2 regions of the Bradyrhizobium sp. AZCC 2230 genome follow, and region 2 is predicted to be linked to the other one. Evidence: riboswitches for the same ligand, from Rfam matches in the RefSeq annotation. Region 2 holds a riboswitch; the other holds the start of a gene.
What was found. A riboswitch is a leader RNA that binds a small molecule or an ion and turns the genes downstream of it on or off. The one in region 2 is predicted to bind glycine.

Region 1 (14,846 bases), 160 kb from region 2:
TGGGCGAGATCCTCGATCTCGGCGTCAAGGCCGGCATCGTCGAAAAATCCGGCGCCTGGTTCTCCTATGACAGCCAGCGCCTCGGCCAGGGCCGCGAGAACTCGAAAGCGTTCCTGAAGGCCAATCCCGACATCACCGCCAAGATCGAAACCTCGATCCGCCAGAACTCCGGCCTGATCGCCGAGCAGATTCTCGCCGGCGCCCCCGAGCGCGACGCCGACGGCGAGGAGCCGGCGGACGAGTAAGTCCTAACGCGAAGAACTTTCGCGAGGAGCGGGCGCTGAGGACGTTGAGTTGCCGACGTCGTCAGCGCCCGTTTCGTTTTGTGCTGCGTTGATCGGGTGGTGTGATGAAGCGTCTGATCTTGACCAGTTCGTCCGGCGCTGATCTTGCCAAATCGAAGTTGGCTGAGATCGTCGTTTTTTTCTTTTTCGTTTCACGTGGGATCCGCTGCCTTCACCCGAATATTTCGCAGCTTATTTCGGGGCGCGCTCAGGAACGCTCAGGACGGGCGATCACTGGTCGCATTGGGGCGTGGTATGGCCTCCCGCCTTCAAGGATCGCAGGAACCTGCCTTTTGCCGAGTTTTGCGAGCGCTATGACGAGATTGAACTTTGGTTTGACCCGAACCCCGAAGATCAATTGCAGTTGATTTGGCTGCTCGACTATCTCGCTTCATGCCCCCAGCTGCTGGAAAAGCTTCGATTGCGTTTGCTGGCGAGTGATTTTTTCGACGTGAGAATCGAAAGGCTCGGAAATTCCGCGTCATATATTCCTGTCGTGGACGTCACGGCCAATGAGCTTGCGACCGCCAAGATGGCTTGGCAGGCCTATTGCGCGCCGACACCCGAGGCTTGCGCTGATCTGGTCCACAAGGACCTTAGCGCGTTGCCGATGTTGAGGCCGGCTCTGCTCGATCTGTTGGAAGAGCTTCCGTCGCCTTTGACAGGACTTGGTGTAACTGAGTTGCGGTTTCTGGAACTCATTGCGCGAGGGTTCACGCTCACAAATGCGCTGTTTCACCTGCGCTCACTCCGAGGCACGCGGATATTCGGCGAAGTTGAGTCGGGAAGGTTGCTTCAAGGGTTAGCACATGGTCCGAAACCCGCGGTGGCGGGGCTGGACGATGAACTGCGGACAATCGACCTGGAGAATCATCGGGACCGGCACGTCGCTTTTCTGCGCAGCCGGTTGTCGCTGACCGAGTTCGGCAAGGCCGTTCTGGCCCATCAGGAAGATTTTAGCCGCTACAATCCGATCGACCGCTGGTGGGGCGGCACGCATCTGACCAGCGACCGACTGTGGCGCTACGGCGCTGTTCTGACGAAGCCTTGAGGTCGCCGGCATGACGCGGCTCATTGTCACGACAGACTCGGCCACCGCCGGCGCCATTCAACAGGCGGGCCTTGCTGATCGCGTGATTGCGATCGACCGCCGGCTGGTCTGGGGACCGTTGCCAACCGCTGCTGAGCGCGAGGCGTTCTTTGCACCACGCGCAACGCAGCCACATGGCGTTCATTGGCTCGACGATACGCCGCGCTGGCGGCTCGATGAATCGGGTGCGAAAGATCGCGGATTGATCGAATTGTTCGCGGAATGCGACTCGGTCGAACTGTGGATGGGGCCAGAGCCGAATGCGCAATTGCTTCTGCTCTGGTTGCTCGACTACTGCGGGAGTGGGAAATCGGCGGTTTCCAAGCTCGTCATGCGTCAGCTGGACCTCTCCGTTGGCGGCGTCGATGCCGAGCGACTTGCGACGCTCAACCCGCCGACCGTCAAGCTCACGCAAGATCACCTTGATCTGGCCGGCCGTGCGTGGCGCGCCTATCGCGCGCCGACGCCGCAAGACTGGTTTGATCTCCTCAAGGCAGATCTAAATCTGCTGCCGCAACTCGGTCAGTGTGTGCTGGGCGTGCTCGAAGAACTTCCGAATGTCACTACCGGTCTTGGAGCGATGGAAACGCGGATACTGGAGTTGATCGCACCAGGCGGCGTGCAACCCTTTGATGTCTTTCCGGGCGATCAGAAGCGCAATGAGCGGCGCATTTTTGGTTACTGGGAAGTCGGAGCGCTGCTCAATGGCCTCGCGCGCTGTCCAGTGCCGGCCCTATCCGGGCTGGAAGAAGCGCGTTCTCGCTCGACATGCACAACGATCCGCTCCGTCACGCACGGTACAAGCAGTCGCGTCTGTCGCTTACTCAACTCGGAAGGGCGGTGTTGGCAGGGGAAGAAGATTTCCTCCGTCACAACCCGATCCATCGCTGGTGGGGCAGCACGCTTCTGACCAACGAACGGCTGTGGCGATGGGATCGCGAAAGCCGATTGTTGGTTGCGCCGTAGCTACGCATTCAGTGCCGTAGGGTGGGCAAAGGCGCGTAAGCGCCGTGCCCACGATCTTTCAACGTGGCGAAAGGTGGTGGGCACGCTTCCGCCTTCGCTCTTCGAGCTACGGCGGACAAGTCGCTTTGCCCACCCTACGAGACCTCCGTCGCGTCCTACTCCGCGGCTTCCGCGTAATCGCTCACCGGCGGGCACGAGCACACCAGATTGCGGTCGCCATAGACGTTGTCGACGCGTCCCACGGGGCACCAATATTTGTCGGTGCGTGAGGAGCCCGCGGGGAAGCAGCCTTCAGAGCGGGTGTAAGCGCGCTTCCAGTCGTCATCGGCGATGTCGTGTACGGTGTGCGGGGCGTGGCGCAAGGGCGAGGCCTCGATCTTGAAGTGGCCGGCCTCGACTTCGGCGATTTCCTTGCGGATCGCGATCATGGCGTCACAGAAACGATCGAGCTCCGCCTTCGATTCCGACTCGGTCGGCTCGATCATCAGCGTGCCCGGCACCGGAAAGCTCATGGTCGGAGCATGGAAGCCGTAATCGATCAGGCGCTTTGCGATGTCGTCGACGGTGACGCCGGATGTCGTCTTCAGCGGACGGGGGTCGACGATGCACTCATGCGCGACGCGGCCCTTCTCGTTCTTGTAGAGCACCGGGAAGTGCGCATCGAGGCGTGCTGCGATGTAGTTGGCATTGAGGATCGCGATCTCGGTCGCGCGCTTCAATCCTTCGCCGCCCATCATCAAAATGTAGATGTAGGAGATGGTCAGGATCGACGCCGAGCCGAACGGTGCGGCCGAGACCGGGCCGACCGGGGCATCCGCGCTTGTCGCGGAATGGCGATTTTCAGGATGATTTGGAAGGAACGGCGCAAGATGCGCCTTGACGCCGATCGGGCCCATGCCGGGGCCGCCGCCGCCATGCGGGATGCAGAAGGTCTTGTGCAGATTGAGATGGCTGACATCGGCGCCGTAATCGCCGGGCCGGGACAGGCCGACCTGCGCGTTGAGGTTGGCGCCGTCGAGATACACCTGGCCGCCATGGCCATGCACGATGTCGCAGATTTCGCGGATGTGCTCCTCGAACACGCCATGCGTCGAGGGATAGGTGATCATGACCGCGGCGAGATCGTTCGAATGCTTCTCCGCCTTGACGCGGAGATCGTTGACGTCGACGTCGCCGTTGGCCTCGCAGGCGACCACCACCACGTCCATGCCGACCATCGCGGCCGAGGCCGGGTTGGTGCCGTGGGCGGAGGAGGGGATCAGGCAGATTTTCCGGTGCGTCTCGCCGCGCGCGGCGTGATAGCCGCGGATCGCAAGCAGGCCGGCATATTCACCCTGCGCGCCCGAGTTCGGCTGCAGCGAGATCGCGTCGTAGCCGGTGATGTCGCACAGCCATTTTTCAAGCCGCGCAAACAGCGCGTAATAGCCCTTGGCCTGCTCGCGCGGGGCGAACGGGTGGAGGCTACCGAACTCCGGCCAGGTCAGCGGCATCATCTCGGTGGTCGCGTTCAGCTTCATGGTGCAGGATCCGAGCGGAATCATCGCGCGGTCGAGCGCGAGGTCGCGATCGCTGAGCTTGCGCATGTAGCGCAGCATCTCGGTCTCCGAACGATGGGCGTGGAACACCGGATGGGTGAGGAACGCGGTGGTGCGCTTCAACGCCTCCGGCAGCGCCTCGCGCGTGGTGGCGTCGATCTCGGCGTAGGACAGCTGGCCGCCGAAGGCGCGCCAGACGGCTTCGACCGTCGCGGGCGTCGTGGTCTCGTCGAGCGCGATGCGGAGCGCGCTTTCACCGACGCCAAGATTGATTGTCTCGGCGGTGGCACGCGCGATGATCTCGGAGCGCCTGGCGCCGGCATCGACGCTGAGCGTATCGAAGAAGGTTTCGCTGGTCAGAGCAAAGCCGAGCTTGCGCAGGCCGGCCGCGAGCACGGCGGCGCGGCGGTGCACATTGCGCGCGATCTGCGTCAGCCCTTCGGGGCCGTGATAGGTCGCGTACATTGCCGCAATCACGGCGAGCAGCACCTGCGCGGTGCAAATGTTGGAGGTCGCCTTCTCGCGGCGGATGTGCTGCTCGCGGGTCTGCAGCGCGAGGCGATAGGCAGGCATCCCGCGGGAGTCGACGCTGAGACCGACGATGCGGCCGGGCAGCGAGCGCTTCAGCGCATCGCGCACCGCCATATAGGCCGCGTGCGGGCCACCGTAACCCATCGGCACGCCAAAGCGCTGCGCGGAGCCGATCGCGATGTCGGCGCCGAGCTCGCCGGGCGAGGCGATCAGCGTCAGTGCCAGCAGATCGGCGGCAACGATCGCGAGCGCGCCTTTGGCCTTCAGCGCCGCGATCGCGGGCCTGAGGTCGCGCACCGCACCGGATGAGCCCGGATATTGCAGCAGCGCGCCGAGCACGTCGGCCTTGTCAAGATCGGTGAGGGGGTCGCCGACGACCAGCGACCAGCCGAGCGGCTCGGCGCGGGTGCGCATCACAGCCAGCGTCTGCGGATGCACGTCCTTGTCGACGAAGAAGGCTTTTGCTTCGACCCGCGAATGCCGTTCGGCGAGCGCCATGGCTTCGGCTGCGGCAGTGGCCTCGTCGAGCAGCGAGGCGTTGGCGACGTCGAGCCCGGTGAGATCGCAGATCATGGTCTGGAAGTTGAACAGCGCTTCCAGCCGGCCCTGGCTGATCTCGGGCTGGTAGGGCGTATACGCGGTGTACCAGGCGGGGTTTTCGAGGATGTTGCGCTGGATCACCGCAGGCAAAATCGTGCCGGAATAGCCCTGGCCGATCAGCGAGGTGAAGACCTGGTTCTGGGCTGCGAGCTCGGCCATATGCGCGATCGCCTCGGTCTCGCTCAGCGGCTTGCCGAGATCGAGCGGCGCGGCCTGCCGGATCGAGGCCGGCAGCGTCTCTGACATCAACGCGTCGACGCTCTTGGCACCGACGGTTTCGAGCATTGCGGTGACATCGCGCGCCGACGGGCCGATGTGGCGGCGAACGAAAGTGGCGGTGTCGCCATTGGATTTGCGGTGCGCGGTCATCATGGGTCCTCGCTCAGGAGTTGCTGTCATCGCCCGCCTTGTGCGCATTGCGCACAGGGGCGGGCGATCCAGTACGCCGCGGCCTCTCGGTTCTAGCCGAAGCGGCTGCGTTTACTGGATGCCCCGCCTTCGCGGGGCATGACAGTGAGTATGGGGAGACGGTTCGGCTCATATCCTCACGCCGTATGGGCCTTGTAGGCGGCTTCATCCATGAGGCCGCCGAGCTCGCTCTTGTCGGCAATCTTGATCTTGAAGAACCAGGCCGCCGCTTGCGCGTCAGAGTTCACCAGCGCGGGCTCGGCGGCGAGTGCGTCGTTGGTCTCGAGCACGTCGCCCGAGATCGGCGCGTAGACGTCGGAGGCGGCCTTGACCGATTCCACGACGGCGGCGGCTTCGGCCTTCTTCAGGCTGCGGCCGACCTTGGGCAGTTCGACGAACACGACGTCGCCGAGCTGCGACTGCGCGTAATCCGTGATGCCGACGGTTGCGACATCGCCGTCGATCGCGAGCCATTCGTGGTCGGTGGTGTACAGCGTCGTGGTCATTGTCTGTTTCCTGAAGCGGTATGAAGTTGAGTTGAAAGCCGCGGGCTCGGTCTTAACCTCTCCCGTAGGGAGGTCGGATCGCATCGAAGATGCGATCCGGGTGAGGGGATCTGGTCTCACTGGGTGCCGCGGCCCCTCACCCGGATTGCACTGGACGATGCTGCGCATCGCCAGGCGCAATCCGACCTCTCCCCGCTGGGGAGAGGTGACCGTGGGGCTGCCAATTGTGCTCAATCTCATCATGCGTCAGCGTTTGTAGGTGTTTTTCACGAACGGCATGGCGGCGACGGTGAGGGCGAGACGTTGCCCGCGCACCTCGGCGAAGAGTTTTGTGCCGAGCGCGCTCAGGCCTGTGGGCACATAGCCCATCGCGACCGGCGCATTCAGGGTCGGGCCGAAACCGCCCGATGTGACCTTTCCGATCGGCTCGCCGCCCGCGCTGTCAGCGAACAGCAGCGCACCTTCGCGCACCGGCGCGCGGCCCTCAGTGCGCAGGCCGACGCGGCGGCGGGATGCACCGTGATCGAAATGAGCGAGGATCTTCTCGGCCCCGGGAAAGCCGCCGGCGCGGGCGCCACCGGTGCGGCGGCTCTTCTGCACCGACCATTCCAGCGCGGCCTCGACCGGCGTGGTTTCGGTGTCGATGTCGTGGCCGTAGAGGCAGAGCCCGGCTTCCAGCCGCAGGCTGTCGCGGGCGCCGAGACCGATCGGCATCACATCAGGATTTTCCAGCAGCGTCTTGGCGAGGCGTTCGGCGTCGCTAGCTGCCACCGAAATCTCAAAGCCGTCCTCGCCGGTATAGCCCGAACGCGAGACGAAACAGGCGAGGCCGGCAACCTGATGCGGGCCGGCGTCCATGAACTTCATGGCGGGGGCCTCTGCACACAATTTCGCCAGTGCTGACTCGGCCTTCGGGCCCTGCAGCGCGATCAGCGCGCGATCGGCGAGCGAATCGATGACGCAGGCGTCTGACAGATTCGTGCGCAGATGCGCCTCGTCCTCTTCCTTGCAGGCGGCGTTGACGACCAGGAACAAATGATCGCCGAAATTGGCGACCATCAGATCGTCGAGAAGGCCGCCATCCACATTGGTGAACTGGGCGTAGCGCTGCCGTCCCGGTGCAATCGCCAAAATATCCTGCGGCACCAGCCGCTCCAGCGCGCGGGCGGCGTCCTCGACCTTCCCCGACTTCGGCCGAAGGGCGATCTGGCCCATGTGGGAGACGTCGAACAGGCCGGCGGAGGAGCGGGTATGGAGGTGCTCTTTGAGCACGCCCGCGGGGTACTGCACGGGCATGTCATAGCCCGCGAACGGCACCATCTTGCCGCCAAGCGACACATGCAGGTCGTAAAGGGGGGTACGTCTAGGGGACTCTCGGTCGTCGCGCGCAAGCATCACGGGGCCCTCGGCGGTTCCCCGGAGACGATTCCCCGGCGGACACCAGTCGAAGCCCCATCTGTCGCTGTGCCTGAGAGTATTATCCCGTCGGCGGACGCAGTCCGGGCTTTAAGCCCGTCGGCGCCTCTTTCCAGATGTCGTCAAAGCCACGCGGTCCTTTTGCCTGAGAGTTTCCGGGGCGGTTGCTCCTTCGGCGCCGGCAGTGAAGCCGGTCTCTCCCGACGTGGCCGTACGATACAGATGGGTACAGACCACAGCCCGGCCAAGCCTGTCAACGCGCACCTGGCGGCTTTCAACGGGATTGCGCTGATACTGCAACCCTCTGATCTCCCTGCACAGTTTCTGGACAGCGAGACTGGCCTTGTCTAAAAGCGCTTTGGCCCGCAGATATCAGCCCAAATCACAGGTTTGGACGGCACGGAAGCGGGCCCAAGCACACCCGATTGGATGAACATGAGCGGCGTCAACGAGATCAGGTCGACCTTTCTGAACTTCTTTGCCGAGAACGGCCACGAGATCGTGTCGTCCTCGCCATTGGTGCCGCGCAACGACCCGACATTGATGTTCACCAATGCCGGCATGGTCCAGTTCAAGAACGTCTTCACCGGCGTCGAGAAGCGGCCCTATCAGCGCGCGACCACGTCGCAGAAATGCGTGCGCGCCGGCGGCAAGCACAATGACCTCGACAATGTCGGCTACACCGCGCGCCATCTCACCTTCTTCGAGATGCTCGGCAACTTCTCGTTCGGCGACTATTTCAAGGAGCGCGCGATCGAGCTGGCCTGGAAACTGATCACCAAGGAATACGGGCTCAAGAAAGACAAGCTGCTCGTCACCGTCTATCACACCGACGATGAGGCCGCCGATCTCTGGAAGAAGATCGCGGGCTTCTCCGACGACCGCATCATCCGCATCCCGACCTCGGACAATTTCTGGGCGATGGGCGACACCGGCCCGTGCGGCCCGTGCTCGGAGATCTTCATCGATCGCGGCGACCACATCTGGGGCGGCCCTCCGGGCTCTCCGGAGGAGGATGGTGACCGCTTCCTCGAATTCTGGAATCTCGTCTTCATGCAGTACGAGCAGGTGACGAAAGAGCAGCGCGTGGATCTGCCGCGTCCCTCGATCGACACCGGCATGGGCCTGGAGCGCATGGCCAGCATCATGCAGGGCGTCGACAGCGTGTTCGAGACCGATTTGTTCCGTCATTTGATCGACGCGACATCGTCCGCGCTGGGCCACGGGCCGAACGAGCAGACCGTCGCCTCGTTCCGCGTCATCGCCGACCATCTGCGCTCGTCTGCCTTCCTCGTCGCGGACGGCGTGCTGCCCTCGAACGAGGGCCGCGGCTATGTGCTGCGCCGGATCATGCGCCGCGCGATGCGCCATGCGCAGCTGCTGGGTGCGAAAGAGCCGCTGATGCATCGCCTGGTGTGGGCGCTGGTGCGCGAGATGGGCCAGGCCTATCCGGATTTGATGCGCGCGGAAAATCTGATCGAGGAAACGCTGCGGCTGGAAGAGACCCGCTTCCGCAAGACGCTGGTGCGCGGCCTTGCCATCCTCGACGAGAAGAGCGCGTCCCTGAAGAAGGGCGACATGTTCGACGGCGACGTCGCCTTCACGTTGTACGACACCTACGGCTTCCCGCTCGACCTGACCCAGGACGCGCTGAAGTCGCGCGGCATCGGTGTCGACCAGGCCTCCTTCACCGACGCGATGGAGCGCCAGAAGGCCAAGGCGCGCGAGTCCTGGAAGGGGTCTGGCGAGGCGGCCTCCGAGGCGATCTGGTTCCCGCTGCGCGAAAAGCTCGGGGCCACCGAATTTCTGGGCTACGAGACCGAGAGCGCCGAAGGCGTGGTGTCCGCGCTGGTGAAGGACGGCCAGGAAGTCGCCCACCTCAAGACCGGCGACACCGGCGCACTGCTGCTCAACCAGACGCCGTTCTATGCGGAGTCCGGCGGCCAGGTCGGCGACACCGGCGTGCTGACGGGTGAGGGCGGCATCAAGTTCCGCGTCACCGACACCCAGAAGAAGCTCGGCGATTTCTTCGTTCATGTGGGCACATTGGAGAGCGGCGAGCTGAAGGTCGGCACCGCGCTGCAGCTCGAGGTCGATCACGGCCGACGCTCCTCGATCCGTGCGCATCACTCGGCGACGCATCTCATTCATGAGGCGCTGCGCCAGGTGCTCGGCGATCACATCGCCCAGCGCGGCTCGATGGTCGCGCCGGACCGCCTGCGTTTCGACTTCGTGCATCCGAAGCCGATCACGGCGGAAGAGCTCGCCCGCGTCGAGGACATCGCCAACGACGTGGTGCTGGAGAACGACGAGGTCACGACCCGCGTCATGGGCGTCGACGAGGCCCGCGAGGCCGGGGCGCGCGCGCTGTTCGGCGAGAAATACGGCGACGAGGTTCGCGTCGTCTCGATGGGCAAGACCGCGCGCGAGCGTGGTGTCAACGCGCTCGGCTGGTCGGTCGAGCTCTGCGGCGGCACGCATGTCAGGCGTACCGGCGACATCGGCCTGATCACGTTGACCGGCGAGAGCGCGGTCGCCTCCGGCGTGCGCCGCATCGAGGCTTTGACCGGCAACTACGCGCGAAAACACGCCAACAAGACCATGGCGCTGGCGAAGACCGCGGCCAACGAACTGCGCACCTCGATCGACGACGTCCCGGCGCGCATCACCGCGCTGATGGAGGAGAGCAAGAAGCTCGAGCGCGAGCTCTCCGACGCCCGCAAGAAGCTCGCGATGGGCGGCGGTGCGTCTGCCGGTGATGGCGGAAATTCCAACGTCGTGGAGATCGGTGACGTCAAGTTCTACAAACTTCACGTGACGGGATTGCCGAGCGACGAACTCAAGTCTCTCGTCGATCAAGCCAAGGCAGAGATCAAGTCGGGTGTCGTCGCGGTTGCAAATACCACGGCTGACGGAAAAGCCAGCCTCGTTGTCGGCGTGACCAAGGATCTATCAGCCCGTTTCGACGCCGCAAGCCTTGTCAAGATTGGCGTGCCCGTCGTAGGCGGAAAGGGCGGCGGCGGTCGGCCTGAGATGGCGCAAGGCGGTGGGCCTGATGGGGCAAAGGCTCTGGACGCCCTGTCGGAGATCCAAAAAGCCATAGCCGGCGCGTAAAGCGCCGACCCGTGCGCCTAGTTCCTCAGCCCTTCTTCAGGAAAATATACTCGGCCGAGTAGGGCGCGCTTCTGAACTCGCCGGCCTTGTCGCAAGCGCCGTCGAGCTTGCCGCCATGGGTGTTGATGCGCTGGACCGTGGTGACCGGCGTCAGCACGCCACTGCCGCGGCGGGAGGCGACCTCCAGCTTCAGCCAGGCGATATCGGCCCCCGTTGCGCCGGGCGCATTGCCGATCGCCTTGCCCACGACGGCGCTGCCGTCGGCGTGCTCCCAGTTCGGCCCGGCATAGTGACGGCCGATGGTCTTGCCCTCGACAAGCAGCGTCGCGATTGGCTCGCGAAACGCCCAGGCGAGCTTGCCGTCGGCGCCGGCCTTGCACTCATAGACCTGCGCGCCCTCGGCGTGGACGCTGAGCACGACGCTCTCGCCGGCTGCGGCGATGGCGGCGGGCAGCGTCTCGGCGGCGGAGGCGGGCCCGGCCATAGCGGCGAGCAGCAGGCAGGGGATTGCGAACTTGGGGATGGACATGGGGGACCTCCACACATGGTATCAAAATGAATGGGCCGCGCCTGGGCGCGGCCCATAATGATGTCTAACCCCGATCGGGCGAAAATAATGCGCAGGCTTACGCCGCCAACGCTTTCGCGAGATTCTCCGCGACCTTGTCGAGGAAGCCGGTGGTCGACAGCCAGCGCTGGTCGGCGCCGACCAGCAGCGCAAGGTCCTTGGTCATGTAGCCTTCCTCGACGGTGTCGACGCAGACCTTCTCCAGCGTGGCGGCGAACTTGGCGAGTTCGGCGTTGTTGTCGAGCTTGGCGCGGTGCGACAGGCCGCGGGTCCAGGCGAAGATCGACGCGATCGAGTTGGTCGAGGTCTCCTTGCCCTTCTGGTGCTCGCGGTAGTGGCGCGTCACGGTGCCGTGAGCGGCTTCGGCTTCGACCGTCTTGCCGTCCGGGGTAAGCAGCACCGAGGTCATCAGGCCGAGCGAGCCGTAGCCCTGCGCGACGGTGTCGGACTGCACGTCGCCGTCGTAGTTCTTACAGGCCCAGACGTAACCGCCGGACCATTTCAGCGCCGAGGCGACCATGTCGTCGATCAGGCGGTGCTCGTAGGTCAGGCCCTTGGCCTCGAATTCGGTCTTGAACTCGCGGTCGTAGATGTCCTGGAAGATGTCCTTGAAGCGGCCGTCATAGACCTTCAGAATCGTGTTCTTGGTCGAGAGATAGACCGGGTAGTTGCGCAGCAGGCCGTAGTTCAGCGAGGCGCGGGCAAAGTCGATGATGGAATCGTCGAGATTGTACATCTCCATGGCGACGCCGGCGCCCGGAGCCTTGAACACTTCCTTCTCGATCACGGTGCCGTCCTCGCCGACGAACTTCATCGACAGGGTGCCCTTGCCCGGGAATTTGATGTCGGTGGCGCGGTACTGGTCGCCATAAGCGTGGCGGCCGATGATGATCGGCTTGGTCCAGCCGGGAACCAGGCGCGGCACGTTCTTGCAGATGATCGGCTCGCGGAAGATCACGCCGCCGAGGATGTTGCGGATGGTGCCGTTCGGCGACTTCCACATCTGCTTGAGGTTGAACTCCTTCACCCGGGCCTCGTCCGGGGTGATGGTGGCGCACTTGACGCCGACGCCGACCTTCTTGATCGCCTCGGCGGCGTCGATGGTCACCTGATCGTTGGTGTGGTCGCGGTACTCCATGCCCAGGTCGAAATACTGCAGCTCGACATCCAGGAACGGGTTGATCAGCTTGTCCTTGATGTACTGCCAGATGATCCGGGTCATCTCGTCGCCATCGAGTTCGACGACGGGATTGGATACCTTGATTTTTGCCATGATCGGAGAAGCCCTCTTGGGAACGGCGCCTTTTGACGGCCGCGGTGGAAATCTCCCGCGCTATAGCACCGCCCGGGGGCGGGCGGAAGCGGAGCGGTTATGCAGTTTCAGCCCATCTTTTCGCCGAGAACCGCCATTCCGAACGGGTCGGAATGACGGCTGTCGCACCCTGTTTGGGCACCTGTCCCGCGAGCCAACCGGCGCCGTTCAAGAACGCCTCTAGAAGGCGGCCTGCGTGGCCGTGCCGGCGACGATGTACCAGGTCACGAACAGGCCGGAGATCAGGGCGCCTGGAAGGCTCGATCCGGTTCGTCGCCAGGTGAAGGTCGCGATCACGGCGACGATCGCAAGCAGCGGCACAAACTGGATGGCGACGATGGTCGAGAGCGGCACGAAGCCGGGATCGGGGAGCGGGTTGAAAAGCTTTCCGGTCAGCCAGAGCGCGCCATATTGCAGGAGCAGCAGCACGATGAAGCCGAACGTCAGCGCCAGGGTATTGGTCAGATAGAGCGCGAGCCGCGGCGCCTCCATGGTCGAGAAATTCCGGTGCAGCACATGCAGCGCCACGACGAAAAACGCCGTGAACGGAATCAGGTAGATCAGGAAGATCACAAACTGCTTCGGGTTCATCAGCTTCAGGGCGATGATCCAGAAGCGGAAGTCGATCTTGAAAACGGCGTCGGCGAGCCACAGCGCGGCATAGCCGACTGCGACCGAAGCGACCGTGATCACGAGGGACTGGCCGAGCAGCCCGGTCCGGCCTTTGCGCTTCGGGGCGAAGCGCATCAGCGCCAGCGTAATCAGGCCGTTGATGATGGCCCAGACCAGGATCTGGTTGGTGATGCCCTGCGGCAGGAACGCCGTCGGCGTCACGAAGGTCCCGCCCAGCGCGAAGGCCGGGTAATAGGTCAGCGCCGGGATGAAGGCGGACAGGATCAACGCCGCGGTCCAGCTCCGGCCGGTGGCGGCGTGATGCAGCGGCATGGTGCCGTCAGCGCCCGCGGGCAGGCGCAGCCGGGAGAACATTGGCGCCTCGAGCAGGCCGTCGAAGGTGCCGATCAACAGCGCGACGAAACCAGCAAATGCGATCAGTGTGCCGAGCTCCTTGCGGAACCAGATCTGGTCGTCGGCCGGCCGCGGCGTGCCGCCCTGCAGCGTCTTGGCGAACCAGTCGAGACTGTAGCCGATCGCCTCATGCGAGATGTGTTCGGCCGGGTGAGTTATGGCCGGCGTGTACAGCACCCGGGCGGTCCCGGCCGCCGGGTCGCCATAGACCTTGCCCGGCTCGACCGGCCCCTGCGTGCCAAACATCGCCCACAGCTTGGGGCTCTTGGTGACATCGCGGGCGAGATCGACGCCCCACATCAGGGTGGAGAATTCCTCGTACTGGGCAAACACCAAAGCGGTGTTGCGCGGCCAGCTGGGGGTGCCGTCGGCTGCGAACGGCTTGCCGGTCGAGGAGCCCTCCAGCACCATCGACTTGTAGTCATTCGGCATCGCGGTGGCTGCGGCCAGCACCGTCCAGCCGCCCATCGAGTGACCCTCGAGGCCGATATTGGCCTTGTCGACGATATCAAGGCTGCGGAGATAGGCGAGGCCGTCAGGGCCGCCAAAGCCGTTGGCAAAGGCGGGTGGGTCACTATAGCCATGGCCGGTCTGGTCCAGCGCCAGCACGACATAGCCGCGGCGGGCGAATTCGATGGCGAAGCCGTCCTGGGTCTCGCGCGAGTTGATGTAGCCGTGGACGGCGAGGATGCCCGGTGCCGGGGTCTGCGCGGTGGCATTTGTGGGGATGTAGAGCAGGGCACTCATGGTGTTGCCCTTGGCGCCCTTGAACCTGACATCCTGGATCCGGATGCCGCCGGCGGTCTGCGTCAGATGGGCGATGAGGCCGCCCACCACGATCAAGACCGCTCCCAGAATTGCCAACGTCCATCGACCGCGCATCACCACCCCCCTGAATTGTGTTTTTAGCTCCGCCCTTTCGGCTTCGCTTTAGTTGTGGTTGATAAGCCATATCCGAAAGCAAATCGCGCACAAGCTGGCGAAAGAAACCGTCCCCAGTTGAGATGCCGATTTCGGATTAGCAAACGGCGCTAACCCTGTTATCTCCGTTGCAGAAATTGCCCTGCACGGAAGGCGGGCCGGCCGCGTGGATGAAGGCTTGGATCAGCGTCTTCAGACAGGAGTTCAAACCGTTCGGAAGCTGAACGAGAAGAACGCTGAATCAGAAAGTGGAATGAGATGTCCGGCACCGACAAGACCAAGGCGGGCCTCGCCCTCGACGGTCCCATCGTGATCCTGGTCGAGCCGCAGCTCGGGGAAAACATCGGCATGGCCGCGCGCGCCATGGGCAATTTTGCCCTGAGCCGCTTGCGCATCGTCAACCCGCGCGATGGCTGGCCCAACATCGCCGCCCAGCGCGCCGCCGCTGGCGCCGACCATATTCTGGAAAAGGTCGAATTGTTCGACACGGTCGGTGAGGCCGTCGCCGACCTCGACCTGCTGTTCGCCACGACCGCGCGCCCCCATGATCAGGCCAAGCCGGTGGTGGG
Region 2 (14,846 bases):
CCGGATGCGCCAGCGCGGCGAATGCAAAGCTCGTGACCAGGAAGATCGAGTAATATTTTCCGACCATGGCGAGCGCCGTGCTGCATCCAAACGCAACCGCCCAGACGGCGGACCTGGTTTCGAACGCGCGCAGAAAGCACCATGTGGCGAGCGGCCAGAGCGCGAGCAGCACGGCATTGGCGTTGAAGCGCTGGGCGTGGAATTGATAGGCCGGCGTCAGCATCAGGAGCAGCAGCACCAGGATGCGCTTGTGCCCGGACACGAATTGCCGCGCGACGCAATCGACGAAGACCAGGGCGAAGCCCGCGTTCACCATCGCCATCAGCTGCAGCGACCAGTCGCTGAGCGGAAAGACGGAGGTCCAGCTGGCTGCGATCCAGCCCATCAGCGGCGGATGCTTGTGATAGCCGAAGGCGAAATTACGTCCCAGCGTCCAGGCCTCGAGCGTATCGGGATGCAGGCCGCCGCCGGCATAGGCGATGGCCAGATACAGCGTCCAGACCGCGACGAAGCACGCAATGAGAAGCGGCACGGCCCAGCCGGCCTCCACGCCATCCAGCCAGCGCAGCAGCGGCCGCCGCCAGCGCGCCGGCGCGCGATCCGACCGTTCGGCCATCGCCTGGAGTGCAAAATCGATCGGCAAGGGAATCAAATCAACGGATTCAAATCGGCGGGAGGAAAGCAATGAGCGAAGACAAACCATCTAGTTCAGATCGGAAACAAATAGCAATGATCGGAGTCTGGAAGACTTAAAAGCTCCCGGGCTTTCGCCGACACGGGACCGCCAAAACACAACGGCGCCGCTGATGACAGCGGCGCCGTGTGATGATCGGGACGAAAGGAGCAGGACGCACCTTTCCCCTGTTCAGACTTGTCCTACTCGGATTTGTCGATATTCCAGAACACCGGGGTGGCCGGGCCGTCGATCACGCCGGAGAGCGACTTCCGCCATGCGGTCGGCGCCTGATACTGGCCGAGCGGGACGTAGAGCACCTGGTCGTAGGTCTCCTTCTGGATCTCGGTCGCGATCTTCTTCTGATCCTCCGCCGAGGCCGCGCGAACGAAGGCGTCCTTGAGCTGCTCGACCTTGGCGTCCTCCGCCCAGCCGAACCAGCCGCCCTTCTTGCCTTGGCCACCGACCGCGACGTTGGAGATCGGATTGACCACGTCGGCGCTGACCCAGTTTGTGATGAACATGTTCCAGCCGCCCTCCTTCGGGGACTTCTGGCTGGCGCGCCGGCTCACCACCGTCTGCCAGTCGGTCGCCTGCAGATCGACCTTGAAGCCGGCTTCGCGCAGTTGCTGGGCCACCACGATCGGTTGAGCCTTCAGCGTCAGCACGTCGCCCGGCGCCATGAGCACGACCGGTGTCCCGTCGTAACCGGACTCGGCGAGCGCCTTCCTGGCCGCAGCAATGTCGCCGCCCTTCGCGAGGGTCTCGCCGCCGATCTCTGTCGCGAACGGCGTGTCGCAGATGAAGACCGCGGCGCAAGTCTTGTAGTATTTCGGATTGCCGATCAGCGCATCGAGCACGTCCTTCTGGTTGACCGCCAGCAGTGCTGCGCGGCGGACCTTGACGTTGTCGAATGGCGGATGGAGGAAATTCATCCGCGCGCCCGTCTGGAAACCGAACTTGTTCAGGATCTCGAGTTTGAGCTCCTTGTCGGCTTCGATGGTGGGCAACATTTCGAAGGCGGGATTTTCCATGAAATCGATGTCGCCCGACTGCAGCGCGTTCAACGCTGTCTGCGCGTCCGGCATGGTGATCCATTCGACGCGATCGACTTTCACCACCTTGCCGCCGGCGGTCCAGCTCGCCGGCTCCTTGCGCGGCAAATAGTCGGTGTTCTTGACGTAGACCGACTTCACCCCAGGCTGGAATTCAGCCTGCACGAACTTGAAGGGCCCGGAGCCGATCTGCTCGGGGATCTGCTTCTCCGGCGGCGTCTCGGCGAGACGCTTCGGCATCATGAAAGCGACCCGCGAGGACGGCTTGCCGATCGATTCCAGCACGAGGCCGTAGGGTTCCCTGAGCTTCAGCGTGATAGTCTTGGGATCGGTCGCCTCGATGCTCGCGGTGAACAGCATCAGCTGCTGCCCCATGCCGTCGACAGCGGCCCAGCGCTTCAGGGACGCAACGCAATCTTCTGCAGTGACCGCTGTACCGTCATGCCACTTCAGACCGTCGCGCAGCGTGAAGGTGTAGGTCAGCTTGTCGTCGGAAATTGTCCAGTCCGCCATCTGCGGCTGGATCTTGAAATTCGAATCCGTCGCGATCAGCGTGTCGTAGACCATGTACCCATGATCACGCGCGATATAGGCGCTGGTGAAGATCGGATCGAGGATGCGCAGATCCGAATGCATCACGGCGCTAATGGTCTTGCCTGCGGCAAGAACTGGCGAGGCCAGTGCCGAAAGCGCCACGACCGACATCGCAAGTGTGGAGGCGAACGCCCGACGCCCCCGGCGCATGAGTTGGAACATTAAAGTTCTCCTGACGAGTTCTGCGACGAATTCTGCTGACGAGCTCTCCTGGCGAGAAGCGCCGCTGATGACAGCGGCGCCGCGTGATGATCGGGACGGAAGGCGCGCGAACGCGCCTTCCCTGACTAGGACTTGGCCTTACTCGGACTTGTCGATGTTCCAGAACACCGGGGTCGCCGGGCCGTCGAGCACGCCGGAGAGCGACTTCCGCCATGCGCTCGGCGCCAGATACTGGCCGAGCGGCACGTAGATCACCTGGTCATAGGCTTCCTTCTGGATCTCGGTCGCGATCTTCTTCTGATCGTCGAGCGAGGCCGCGCGGACGAAGTCGTCCTTGAGCTTCTCGATCTTGGCGTCTTCCGCCCAGCCGAACCAGCCGCCCTTCTTGCCCTGGCCGCCGATCGAGAGATTCGAGATCGGGTTGGACACGTCGGCGCTGACCCAGTTGGTGAAGAACATGTTCCAGCCGCCCTCCTTCGGGGGCTTCTGACTGGCTCTGCGGCTCACCACCGTCTGCCAGTCGGTCGCCTGCGCATCGACCTTGAAGCCGGCTTCGCGGAGCAGCTGCACCGCAACCGTCGGCTGCGCCTTCAGCGTGACGACGTCGCCGGGCACCATGACCACGACGGGCGTGCCGTCATAGCCGGACTCGGCGAGCGCCTTCTTGGCATCCGCCATGCCGTTGCCCTTGACCAGCGTCTCGGAGCCGACATCGGTCGCGAACGGCGTGTCGCAGACGAAGAAGGCGCCGCAGATCTTGTAGTATTTCGGGTTGCCGACCAGCGCGTCGAGCACGTCCTTCTGGTTCATCGCCAGGAAGGCCGCACGACGGATCTTCGGATTGTCGAAGGGCGGAAAGAGGAAGTTCATGCGACCGAGCGTCTGGTAGCCGAACTTGTTCAGCGTCTCGACCTTGAGGTCGGCATTGGCTTCAAGCACCGGCAGCAGATCCCACGGCGGCACTTCCATGAAGTCGATGTCGCCCGACTGCAGCGCGTTCACCGCGGTCTGCGCGTCCGGCATGGTGATCCATTCGACGCGGTCGACCTTCACCACCTTGCCGCCGGCAGTCCAGCTCGCCGGCTCCTTGCGCGGCAAATAGTCGGTGTTCTTGACGTAGACCGCCTTCACGCCGGGCTGGAATTCGCCCTGCACGAACTTGAACGGACCGGAGCCGATCTGTTCGGGGATCTGCTTGTCCGGCGGCGTCTCGGCGAGGCGCTTCGGCATCATGAAGGGCACGCGCGAGGACGGCTTGCCGATCGAATCCAGCACGAGGCCGTAGGGTTCCTTCAGCTTCAGCGTGATGGTCTTGGCGTCGGTCGCCTCGATGCTGGCCGTGAAGGTCATCATCTGCTGGCCCATGCCGTCGACGGCGGCCCAGCGCTTCAGCGAGGCGACGCAGTCTTCCGCCGTCACCGGCGCGCCGTCATGCCACTTCAGGCCGTCGCGCAGCGTGAAGGTGTAGGTGAGCTTGTCGTCGGAGATCTTCCAGTCCGCCATCTGCGGCTGGATCTTGAAGTTCGCATCCGTCGTGATCAGCGTATCGTAGACCATGTAGCCATGGTCACGCGTGATGTAGGCGGTGGTGAAGATCGGATCGATGATGCGCAGATCCGAATGCATCACCGCGGTGATGGTCTTGCCGGCCGCAAATACCGGCGATGCCATCGCCGTCGAGAGCGCGACGACCGACAGCGCAAGTGTGGAGGCGAACGCGCGTCGCCCCCGGCGCATCAAGCTCAACATAAAAGTTTCTCCTGACGTGAAACTGGTCAAAGGCAGGTTATTGGTTGAGCATTCGGTTCGTTCCTTAGGCGAACTAACCTCATGCAATGCCTTTATCTTTTCGAGACTTGCAGACAGTGTTGAGCGCGTCAATCCGCTTTCGGTGCAAGCCCTTGCGGCGCATGGACGGGCTCTACAACGATCGGTTTGGCTCTACAACTCTCCCCGCTTGTCCTGCCTGCGCTGATGCAATGCGCATTCCATCTTTCGAAGCTTGAGAGACATTAAGATGAATCCAGCCAATCTTCCCTTCGATTCCGAGACAATGCTCGAGGGCCTGCGCACCTGGGTGGAATGCGAGAGCCCGACCTGGGACGCGAGTGCGGTCAACCGCATGCTTGATATCGCAGCGCGGGATATGGCGATCATGGGTGCGACCATCGAGCGCATCGGCGGCCGTCAGGGCTTCGGCGGCGTCATCCGCGCGCGCTTCCCGCATCCGAAGCAGGGCGAGCCGGGCATTCTGATCGCCGGGCACATGGATACCGTCCACCCGGTCGGCACCATCGAGAAACTGAAATGGCGCCGCGAGGGCAACAAGTGCTACGGCCCCGGCATCTACGACATGAAGGGCGGCAACTACCTCTCGCTGGAAGCGATCCGGCAGCTGGCGCGCGCGTCCTTCACCACGCCCTTGCCGATCACCATCCTGTTCACGCCGGACGAGGAAGTCGGCACGCCGTCGACGCGCGACATCATCGAGGCGGAAGCCGCGCGCAACAAATATGTGCTGGTGCCCGAGCCTGGCCGCGCCGACAACGGCGTCACCACCGGACGTTACGCCATCGCGCGATTCAATCTTGAAGCGACGGGACGGCCGAGCCACGCCGGCGCGACATTGTCGGCGGGACGCTCGGCCATCCGCGAGATGGCGCGGCAGATTCTCGCAATTGACGCGATGACCACCGACGACTGCACCTTCTCGGTCGGCGTCGTGCATGGCGGACAATGGGTCAATTGCGTTGCGACCACCGCCACCGGCGAAGCGCTCTCCATGGCCAAGCGCCAGGCCGATCTCGACCGCGGCGTCGAGCGAATGCTGGCGCTGTCGGGTACGGCAAACGACGTGACCTTCAAGGTGACGCGCGGCGTGACGCGGCCGGTGTGGGAGCCGGATGCCGGCACCATGGCGCTTTATGAGAAGGCGCGCGGCATCGCCAAATCTCTCGGCGCGGAATTGCCGCATGCGAGTTCCGGCGGCGGATCCGACGGCAACTTTACGGGCGCGATGGGCATCCCGACGCTCGATGGCCTCGGCGTGCGCGGCGGTAATGGCCACACGCTCGAGGAGTTCATCGAGGTCGAGAGCCTGGTCGAACGCGGGCGCCTGATGGCGGGACTGCTGGCAACGCTGGAGTAATTGAATCAACTTCGCACTGCACAATGCGTTGGCAGTCGCGGGTGAAATTTAGCCTTGTCTAAAAATGAGGCGCATCGTACTGCTCGATGGTCCACGCGACGATGCGGGAGAGATCGCAACGAGGGCATCCAGCTTTCGTTGCGGCGCCGACGGAGCAACCGCCCCGGAAACTCTCAGGCAAAAGGACTGTATCGTCAGGACGATCTGGAGAGAGACGGCACGATTTGAAAATCGTGACGTCCACCGAAGGGGATAGTCCACGAAGACCTCGCGAGGTCTCTGTCGGATCAAGCTCTCAGGTAACCGTGACAGATGGGGCGCCGCCAACGGCTTTCGGGCCGGCGGTTAGCCGACTCTAACTCACGGGAGCCCCGAACCTATCATGACCCATATCGCCATCATCGGCGCCGGCATCACCGGCGTAACGACTGCCTATGCCCTGCTCGAACGCGGCTACAAAGTGACGGTGCTCGACAAGCATCGCTACGCCGCGATGGAGACCTCGTTTGCGAACGGCGGACAGCTCTCCGCAAGCAATGCCGAAGTGTGGAACAGCACCGCGACGATCCTGAAAGGCTTGCGCTGGATGTTCCGGCGCGATGCGCCGCTGCTGATGAACCCGCGGCCGAACTGGCACAAATATTCGTGGATGAGCGAGTTCGTCGCCAACATCGGCAACTACCGCGCCAACACGATTCTGACCACGCGGCTAGCGATCGAAGCCCGCAAGCACCTGTTCGAGATCGCGACGCGCGAAGGCATCGACTTCGATCTCGAACGCCGCGGCATCCTCCACATCTATCACGACAAAAAGGGTTTTGAGTCCGGCCTGCGCGTCAATGCGCTGCTGCAGGAAGGTGGCCTCGATCGGCGGCCGGTGACGCCGGAGGAAATCCGCACGATCGAGCCGACGCTGCGCAAGGATTATTACGGCGGCTTCTACACGCCGTCGGATGCGACCGGCGACATCCACAAGTTCACGCGCGGGCTGGCGGACGCCTGCAAACGTCGCGGCGCAAGCGTCATCCATGAGGCGAATATCGATTCGATCGCCCCTGCTGGCGCAAGCTTCGTGATCGGTTGGGCCGACCGTTCCGCGAGCGACGCTGTCGCGTCCGCGCGTGGCATGCTGAAGGTCGATGGCGTCGTGGTGTGCGCTGGCGTGGCCAGCCGTCACTTCGCCGCCCTCCTCGACGATCGCGTGAATGTCTATCCGGTGAAGGGCTATTCGATCACTGTGCAGCTCGACACCGCCGAAAGCCGCAACGCGACGCCGACCGTCAGCCTGCTCGACGAGGCCGCCAAGATCGTCACCAGCCGGCTCGGCGCCGATCGTTTTCGTGTGGCCGGCACGGCCGAGTTCAACGACTTCAACCGCGACATCCGAGCCGACCGCGTGCAGCCGCTGGTCGACTGGGTGCGCAGCAATTTTCCGGCGGTCGAGACCTCTCGCATTATTCCGTGGGCCGGGCTGCGGCCGATGATGCCGAACATGATGCCGGTGGTGCGCGCGGGCCGGATGCCCGGCGTGTTCTTCAACACCGGCCACGGCCATCTCGGCTGGACGCTGTCGGCCGCGACTGCGCAGATGATTGCCGGAACCATCGACGGCTGGCGCGGGCTCAACGCGCCGCCGACCGCCCCCTCATTTCGGGGAGAACTTGCGGTTGAGCGCGAGATGCGCCGTGCATCCTGAGTGGTTGCAAATCGATGCGGGGCGGCCCCTTGCGACCGCCCTGCCCTTGGCACACAATTTGCCCCAACAGGGCGGTCTCCGGCCGGCTTTTCCAGCCCGAGCGACAGGCGCGCATGATAGACACGATCGAATCCATGGGGGCCTCAAGACCCCACAAGTTCCGCAGCCGGAGATAGGTGCATGCTAGGTTATCTCATTCGCCGCGTTCTGGCTGCGGTGCCCGTGATGGGTGTCGTGGCGCTGTTCGTGTTCCTGCTGCTGCGGCTGACTCCCGGCGACCCGGCCGCGATTCTCGCCGGCGACAATGCGACGCCGGAGCGGCTCGAGCGCATCCGCGAGTCGTTGGGCCTCAACGAACCCCTGATCGTGCAGTTCATCACCTGGGTCGGCAAGCTGCTGCACGGCGATCTCGGCACGTCGCTCATCTCCAATTTGCCGGTCATGAAGATGATCGGCCAGCGCGTCGAGCCGTCGATCTCGATCGCGCTATCGACCATCATCCTCGCCGTTGTCGTCGCCGTGCCGTTAGGGGTGATTGCAGCTTGGAAGCACGGCACCTGGATCGACCGTTTCGTGATGGGCCTCTCCGTGCTCGGCTTCTCGGTGCCGGTGTTCGTGGTCGGCTATGTCCTGATCGAGGTGTTTGCGATCGACCTGCGCTGGGTGCCGGTGCAGGGCTTCAAGAGCATCTCGGGCGGCTTCGGAGCGTTCTTCGAGCGCATCATCCTGCCGACCTGCGCACTCTCCTTCATCTACGTTGCGCTGATCGCGCGCATGACGCGCGCGGCGATGCTGGATGTGCTGGGCGAAGATTACGTGCGAACGGCGCGCGCCAAGGGCATCAACGAGGTCGCGGTGATGATGCGGCACGCGCTGCGCAACGCCGCCGTGCCCGTGATCACCGTGATCGGCACCGGCTTTGCGCTCCTGATCTCCGGCGTCGTCGTCACCGAGAGCGTGTTCAACATCCCCGGCATCGGCCGCCTCACCGTGGATGCGGTGCTGGCGCGCGACTATCCGGTGATCCAGGCGATGATCCTGCTGACCTCGCTGATCTACGTCGTCGTCAATCTCCTGATCGACGTCGCCTACACGCTGCTCGATCCCCGGATCCGGTACTGAGGCAAGGACAACACCAAAAATGTCAGTCGATACCCTTCCCCAGTCGTCCATTCCGATCACGTCGCCGCTGCGGCCGCGTTTCGGCTTCCTCACCTCGACACCGATCATCGCCACGGCGACGGTGTTGCTCGCACTGATCGTGCTGATCTCGATCCTGGCGCCGCTGATTGCGCCGCATGATCCGATCCAGCTTGCGCCGTCACTGCGGCTCAAGCCCTCCTCGGCGCAATTCCTGCTCGGCACCGACGCCTACGGCCGCGACCTGCTGTCGCGCGTCATCTATGGCGGCCGCATCTCGCTCCTGATCGGCATCGGCTCGGCGATCCTCTCGATCGTCATTGGTCTTGCGATCGGTCTCGTCTCCGGCTTCTTCAAGTTGATCGATTCCGTGCTGATGCGCGTCATGGACGGCCTGATGGCGATGCCGAGCATTTTGCTCGCCATCGCCGTGGTCTCGCTGTCCGGCGCCAGCATCTGGACCGTGCTGGTTGCCATCACCATTCCTGAGATCCCGCGCGTGGCGCGCCTGGTGCGCTCAGTCGTGCTGTCCGCCCGTGAAGAGCCTTACGTCGAAGCCGCAATCTCGGTCGGCTCGTCGCTACCAAAAATCATGTGGCGGCATCTGATGCCGAACACGATCGCACCGCTGATCGTCCAGGGCACCTATGTCTGCGCCTCCGCGATCCTCACCGAGGCCATCCTCTCCTTCCTCGGCGCCGGCATCTCGCCGGAGACGCCGACCTGGGGCAACATCATGGCCGAGGGCCGCCAGTATTTTCAGCTCAAGCCGACGCTGATCTTCTGGCCGGGCCTGCTGCTCTCGATCGCCATCCTCAGCATCAATCTGATCGGCGACGCCGCCCGCGACGCGCTCGATCCCCGCATGAAGCAGCGGGAGGGCAAGTGATGACCGACCAAGTGATGACCAACCCGGTTCTCGACATCAACAACCTCGTCGTCTCCGTCGGCAAGAAGCCGGGGGGACCAAAGATCATCGACGGCATCTCGATCCAGGTCCACCAGGGCGAGACGTTGTGCCTCGTCGGCGAAAGCGGCTCGGGCAAGTCGGTGACCTCGCTCACCACGATGGGCTTGCTGCCGAAGGGCACGCTGGTTCCAACGAGCGGCAGTGTGAAGCTCGTCGGCGAGGAGATCCTCACCGCGACCGACCGCCGCCTGCGCCAGCTGCGCGCAACGCAGATGGCGATGATTTTCCAGGAGCCGATGACCGCGCTCAATCCGGTCGTGCACGTCGGCCGCCAGATCGACGAAGTCTTGCGCGCCCACACCGATCTCGATGCCAGGGCACGCAAGAAGCGCATCCTCGACATGATGGAGCAGGTGCGCCTGCCCCAGGTCGAGCGCATCTTCGCCTCCTACCCGCACCGTCTCTCCGGCGGCCAGCGTCAGCGCATCATGATTGCGATGGCGCTGGTGCTGGAGCCGAAGCTGCTGATTGCCGACGAGCCGACCACCGCGCTCGACGTCACCACGCAGAAGCAGATTTTGACCCTGATCCGCGACCTCCAACGCGATCACGGCACCGCCGTGCTGTTCATTACCCACGACATGGGCGTGGTCGCCGAGATCGCGGACCGCGTGGCCGTGATGCGGCAGGGCCGTCTGGTTGAAACCGGCCCGCTCGACACCGTGCTGCGCAATCCCACGATGGAATACACCCGCAACCTGCTCTCTGCGGTGCCGAGCCTGGTGCCGCGCACGGCACGGCCCGAGACCAAGGAACCGGTGGTGCTGGAAGCCAACGAGCTCAGCAAGGTCTACAAGGAGCGCGCGTTCTTCGGCAAAGGCCGCGAGGTCGTTGCCGCCGACAAGGTGACGCTGACGCTGCGCAAGGGCCGTACGCTCGGCATCGTCGGCGAGAGCGGCTCGGGCAAGTCGACGGTTGCGCGCTGCATCGTTCGCCTGATCGATCCGACCTCCGGCGGCGTGCGGCTGGCCGGCCGCGAGATCTCGGACATCTCGCGCCGCCTGCTGCAGCCGCACCGGCAGAAGATCCAGATCGTGTTCCAGGATCCCTACCGCTCGCTCAATCCGCGCGTCACCGTCGGCGAGAGCATCGCGGAAGGCCCGATCAACTACGGCACCTCGCATGCCGATGCGATGAAGCGGGCGCGCGAGCTGCTCGAGCTGGTCGGCCTGCCGGCCGATGCCGTCTCGCGCTATCCGCACCAGTTCTCCGGCGGCCAGCGCCAGCGCATCGCGATTGCGCGGGCGCTCGCGCTCGATCCCGATGTGCTGGTCGCGGACGAAGCGGTCTCCGCGCTCGACGTCTCCGTGCAGGCACAGGTGCTGGAACTGCTCGATGAGATCCAGAAGCGGCTCGGTATCGCCATCCTGTTCATCACCCACGATCTGCGCGTCGCAGCCCAAATCTGCGACGAGGTCGTGGTGATGCAGCACGGCCGCGTCGTCGAACAGGGCCCGGCCGCCGAAGTGCTGACCCATCCGCAGGAGGCCTATACGCGGGCCCTGCTCGAAGCCGCGCCGGGCCGCGGCTGGGACTTTGCGAATTTCCGGCCGGTGTCGGAGGGCATGGCGGCGACGGCGTAGCAACACCCACCGGTGTCGTCCCGGCGAACGCCTGGACCCATACCGCGGAATATATCGACCGCGCGTGGTGCTAATCGCGAACGACCAATCTTCGCCAAACTCCTCCCTGGGGTTATGGGTCCCGGCGCCTGTGCGCAATTGCGCACTAGGCCGGGACGACACCGAGGATTTGGAAGCGCCTTCTCAAACAACACGCATCCGCAGCATGCCCAAAAACGATCTGACCCTATGCGCGGCGACATGGGCTCCTCGCTTGCTCTCGCCGCAGCGCCATGGCTAATTTCGCGCACTTTCAATCGCTGGACTTGCATGATGACACGTATCGCCGTCGGCGGCTTCCTGCACGAGACCAACACCTTCGCTCCGACGAAGGCGACGTTCGCGGACTTCCAGCATGGCGGCGGCTGGCCGGCGATGACGCAAGGCGCCAACGTGCTGAAGGTAATGCGGCGCATCAATGTTGGGCTGGCCGGTTTCGTCGACAGCGCTGAGGCCAATGGCTGGGAACTCATTCCGACGATTGCCTGCGGCGCAAGCCCATCGGCGCATGTCACCAAGGACGCCTTCGAGCGCATCGTGAAGGTGATGGTCGATGGCATCGCGGCCGCCGGTCCGCTCGACGCGGTCTATCTCGACTTGCACGGCGCGATGGTGACCGAGCATCTCGATGACGGCGAAGGCGAGATTCTGGCGCGCGTGCGCCGCGTCATCGGCAAGGATGTTCCGCTGGTCGCCAGCCTCGACCTGCATGCCAACGTCACGCCCGCAATGATGGAACATGCGGATGCGCTGATTGCCTACCGCACCTATCCGCATGTCGACATGGCCGAGACCGGTCGCGCCTCCGCAAAGCACCTCGCTTTGCTGCTGAAGACGAAGCAGCGTTTCGCAAAGTCGTTCCGCCAATTGCCCTTCCTGATCGCGATCAGCTGGCAATGCACCAACGACTTTCCCACCAAGGGCATCTACGAAAAGCTCGCCGCGCTGGAGAGCGATGCGGTTCCGACACTCTCTTTCGCGCCGGGCTTCCCGGCCGCCGATTTCCGCGATTGCGGGCCGAGCGTGTTCGCCTATGGCAGGACGCAAGCGGACGCGGATCGCGCCGCGGATGCGATCGTCAAGCTGATCGAAAGCCACGAGGACGATTTCGACGGCAAGATCTGGACGCCCGATGACGGCGTGCGCCACGCCATGGAACTTGCGAAGAGCGCGAGCAAGCCGATCATCATCGCCGACACCCAGGACAATCCCGGCGCCGGCGGCGATTCCGACACGACGGGCATGCTGCGCGCGCTGGTGCGCAACAAGGCGAGCGCCGCGACCGGCGCGATCTACGATCCGGTCTCGGCCAAGGCCGCGCATGCGGCCGGCGTCGGCGCCACCGTCACGCTCTCGCTCGGCGGCAAGTCCGGCATTCCCGGCGATGAGCCCTATACCGAGACCTTCGTCGTCGAAAAACTCTCCGACGGCCGCTTCATCGCGCCCGGCCCCTATTATGGCGGCCGCGAGATGAAGATGGGCCCGTCCGCAGCCTTGCGCATCGGCGACGTCCGCGTCGTCGTCTCCTCGCACAAGGCCCAGCTCGCCGATCAGGCAATGTATCGCTATGTCGGCATCGAGCCGACGGCAGAGAAGATTCTGGTCAACAAGAGCTCGGTGCACTTCCGCGCCGATTTCGAGCCGATCGCAGAGAAGCTGATGATCTGCGCCGCGCCGGGCGCGATGCCGGCCGATACCGCCTCGCTGCCCTGGACGCGCCTGCGGCCGGGCATCCGTATCAAGCCGAGCGGCCCCGCTTTCACGCCAAAATCCCGCTAATCAAGTCACGCCAACCGGACAGGACACATGCCCACCATTGACCGCATCGACGGCTACGCCGACGAACTCACCGCCATCCGCCGCGACATCCACGCCCATCCCGAGATCGGCTTCGAGGAGGTCCGCACCTCCGGCATCGTCGCTGACAAGCTGAAGAGCTGGGGCATCGAGGTGCATCGCGGTCTCGGCGGCACCGGCGTGATCGGTGTCATCAAGGGCAGGGGCTCCAGCGGCAAGCGCATCGGCCTGCGCGCCGACATGGACGCGCTGCCGATGGAAGAGAACACCAATCTGAAATGGAGCTCGAAAATCCCCGGCCGCTTCCACGGCTGCGGGCATGACGGCCACACCACGATGCTGCTCGGCACCGCGCGCTACCTCGCGGAAACGAAGAACTTCGACGGTACCGTGCACCTGATCTTCCAGCCGGCCGAGGAAGGCCTCGGCGGCGCCCGCGCGATGATCAAGGACGGCCTGTTCGAGAAATTCCCCTGCGACGAGCTCTACGGCCTGCACAACGCGCCCGATCTCAATCTCGGCGAGATCGCGATCCTGCCCGGGCCGGCGATGGCCGGCGCCGACTTCTTCGACCTCCGCATCACCGGCTATGGCGCGCATGGCGCGATGCCCGAGCGTTCCAAGGACGCGGTGATCATCGCGACCACTCTGGCACAGGCGATCCAGACGGTCGTCAGCCGCAACGTCGACCCGCTCCAGGCTGCGGTGGTGTCGATCACCCAGATCCATGCGGGCTCCGCCTACAACGTCATTCCGGGCGAAGCGCATCTTTGCGGCACCATTCGCACCTTCTCGGATGAAGTCCGCGCCCTGATCAGCCAACGCATCCGCACGATCTGCGCCGGCATCGCGGCTGCGTATCAGTGCGAGATCGACGTCGACATCCGCGACACCTTCGGCGTGCTGGTCAACCAGGTCGAGCAGTCCAAGGTGGTCGAGGACGTCGCCCGCACCATCGTCGATCCGGCCAAGGTGATCACCCGAAGCCAACCGAAGATGGGCAGCGAGGACTTTGCCGACATGCTGCAAACCATTCCCGGCGCCTATTTCTGGGTCGGCCACGACGGCTCGGTGCCCGTGCACAATCCCGGCTTCGTGCTCGACGACAAGATCCTGCCGATCGGCGCCAGCATGTTCGCCCGGATCATCGAAACGCGCATGCCGGTGGGTTAGCAATGCAGAAAAAGAGCGTCGAAGAGGCGGTCACCTCGCTGCACGATCTGTCCGCGGTCGATCTGATCGCGGGCTATCGCGCAAAGCAGTTCTCGCCGAGCGAGGTGCTGGAGGATTTGCTCGCGCATGTCGCTGCGTGGGAGCCGCATCTGAAGGCGCTCTATGCGTTCGATCCCGACAGCGCGCGTGAGGCGGCGAAGGCGTCGACCGCGCGCTGGTCCGGAGGTGAACCGTCAGGCGCGCTCGACGGCGTGCCTGTCACGGTCAAGGACAACATCGCGACCAAGGGCGTGCCGGTGCCGCTGGGGGCTGCGAGCGTCAAGCTGGTGCCAGCCGAGAAGGATGCCCCGCCCGCCGCGCGGCTGCGTGAGGCCGGCGCGATCATCTTCGCGAAAACAACCATGCCCGATTACGGCATGCTGTCCTCGGGGCTCTCCTCGTTCCATGCGCTCGCGCGCAATCCGTGGGACCTCAGCAAGAATCCCGGCGGCTCCAGCGCCGGCGCAGGTGCTGCTGCGGCGGCCGGCTATGGTCCCCTCCATCTCGGCACCGATATCGGCGGCTCGGTGCGCCTGCCGGCGGGCTGGTGCGGCCTCGTCGGCCTGAAGCCGAGCTTTGGCCGCGTGCCGATCGATCCCACCTATGTCGGCCGCGTCGCCGGTCCCATGACCCGTACGGTCGACGATTGCGCCCTGATGATGAGCGTGATCGCAAAGCCCGACCGGCGCGACGGCACGAGCCTGCCGGCGGAGCCTCTGAACTGGAAGGGACTGGAGAAGTCCCCGCGCAAGCTGCGGATCGGCCTGATGCTCGATG

Region 1: another riboswitch for glycine. It lies ahead of gcvT (glycine cleavage system aminomethyltransferase GcvT); the one in region 2 lies ahead of V1280_RS12360 (D-amino acid dehydrogenase).

What each region holds. Positions count from the first base shown of each region.
Region 1 is NZ_JAZHRS010000001.1:2,678,635-2,693,480, reverse strand. It holds gene recA (recombinase RecA) at 1-245, shown strand, start outside; gene V1280_RS13185 (hypothetical protein) at 535-1,335, shown strand; gene V1280_RS13180 (hypothetical protein) at 1,346-2,284, shown strand; gene gcvP (aminomethyl-transferring glycine dehydrogenase) at 2,496-5,375, opposite strand; gene gcvH (glycine cleavage system protein GcvH) at 5,552-5,920, opposite strand; gene gcvT (glycine cleavage system aminomethyltransferase GcvT) at 6,167-7,315, opposite strand; glycine riboswitch at 7,461-7,549, opposite strand; gene alaS (alanine--tRNA ligase) at 7,772-10,450, shown strand; gene V1280_RS13155 (DUF3455 domain-containing protein) at 10,476-10,979, opposite strand; gene V1280_RS13150 (NADP-dependent isocitrate dehydrogenase) at 11,077-12,291, opposite strand; gene V1280_RS13145 (alpha/beta hydrolase family protein) at 12,511-14,238, opposite strand; gene V1280_RS13140 (TrmJ/YjtD family RNA methyltransferase) at 14,536-14,846, shown strand, end outside.
Region 2 is NZ_JAZHRS010000001.1:2,517,455-2,532,300, forward strand. It holds gene V1280_RS12340 (glycosyltransferase family 39 protein) at 1-616, opposite strand, end outside; gene V1280_RS12345 (ABC transporter substrate-binding protein) at 877-2,484, opposite strand; gene V1280_RS12350 (ABC transporter substrate-binding protein) at 2,623-4,233, opposite strand; gene V1280_RS12355 (M20/M25/M40 family metallo-hydrolase) at 4,502-5,632, shown strand; glycine riboswitch at 5,727-5,831, shown strand; glycine riboswitch at 5,835-5,946, shown strand; gene V1280_RS12360 (D-amino acid dehydrogenase) at 6,015-7,328, shown strand; gene V1280_RS12365 (ABC transporter permease) at 7,509-8,450, shown strand; gene V1280_RS12370 (ABC transporter permease) at 8,470-9,357, shown strand; gene V1280_RS12375 (ABC transporter ATP-binding protein) at 9,372-11,021, shown strand; gene V1280_RS12380 (M81 family metallopeptidase) at 11,334-12,839, shown strand; gene V1280_RS12385 (M20 aminoacylase family protein) at 12,867-14,030, shown strand; gene V1280_RS12390 (amidase) at 14,033-14,846, shown strand, end outside.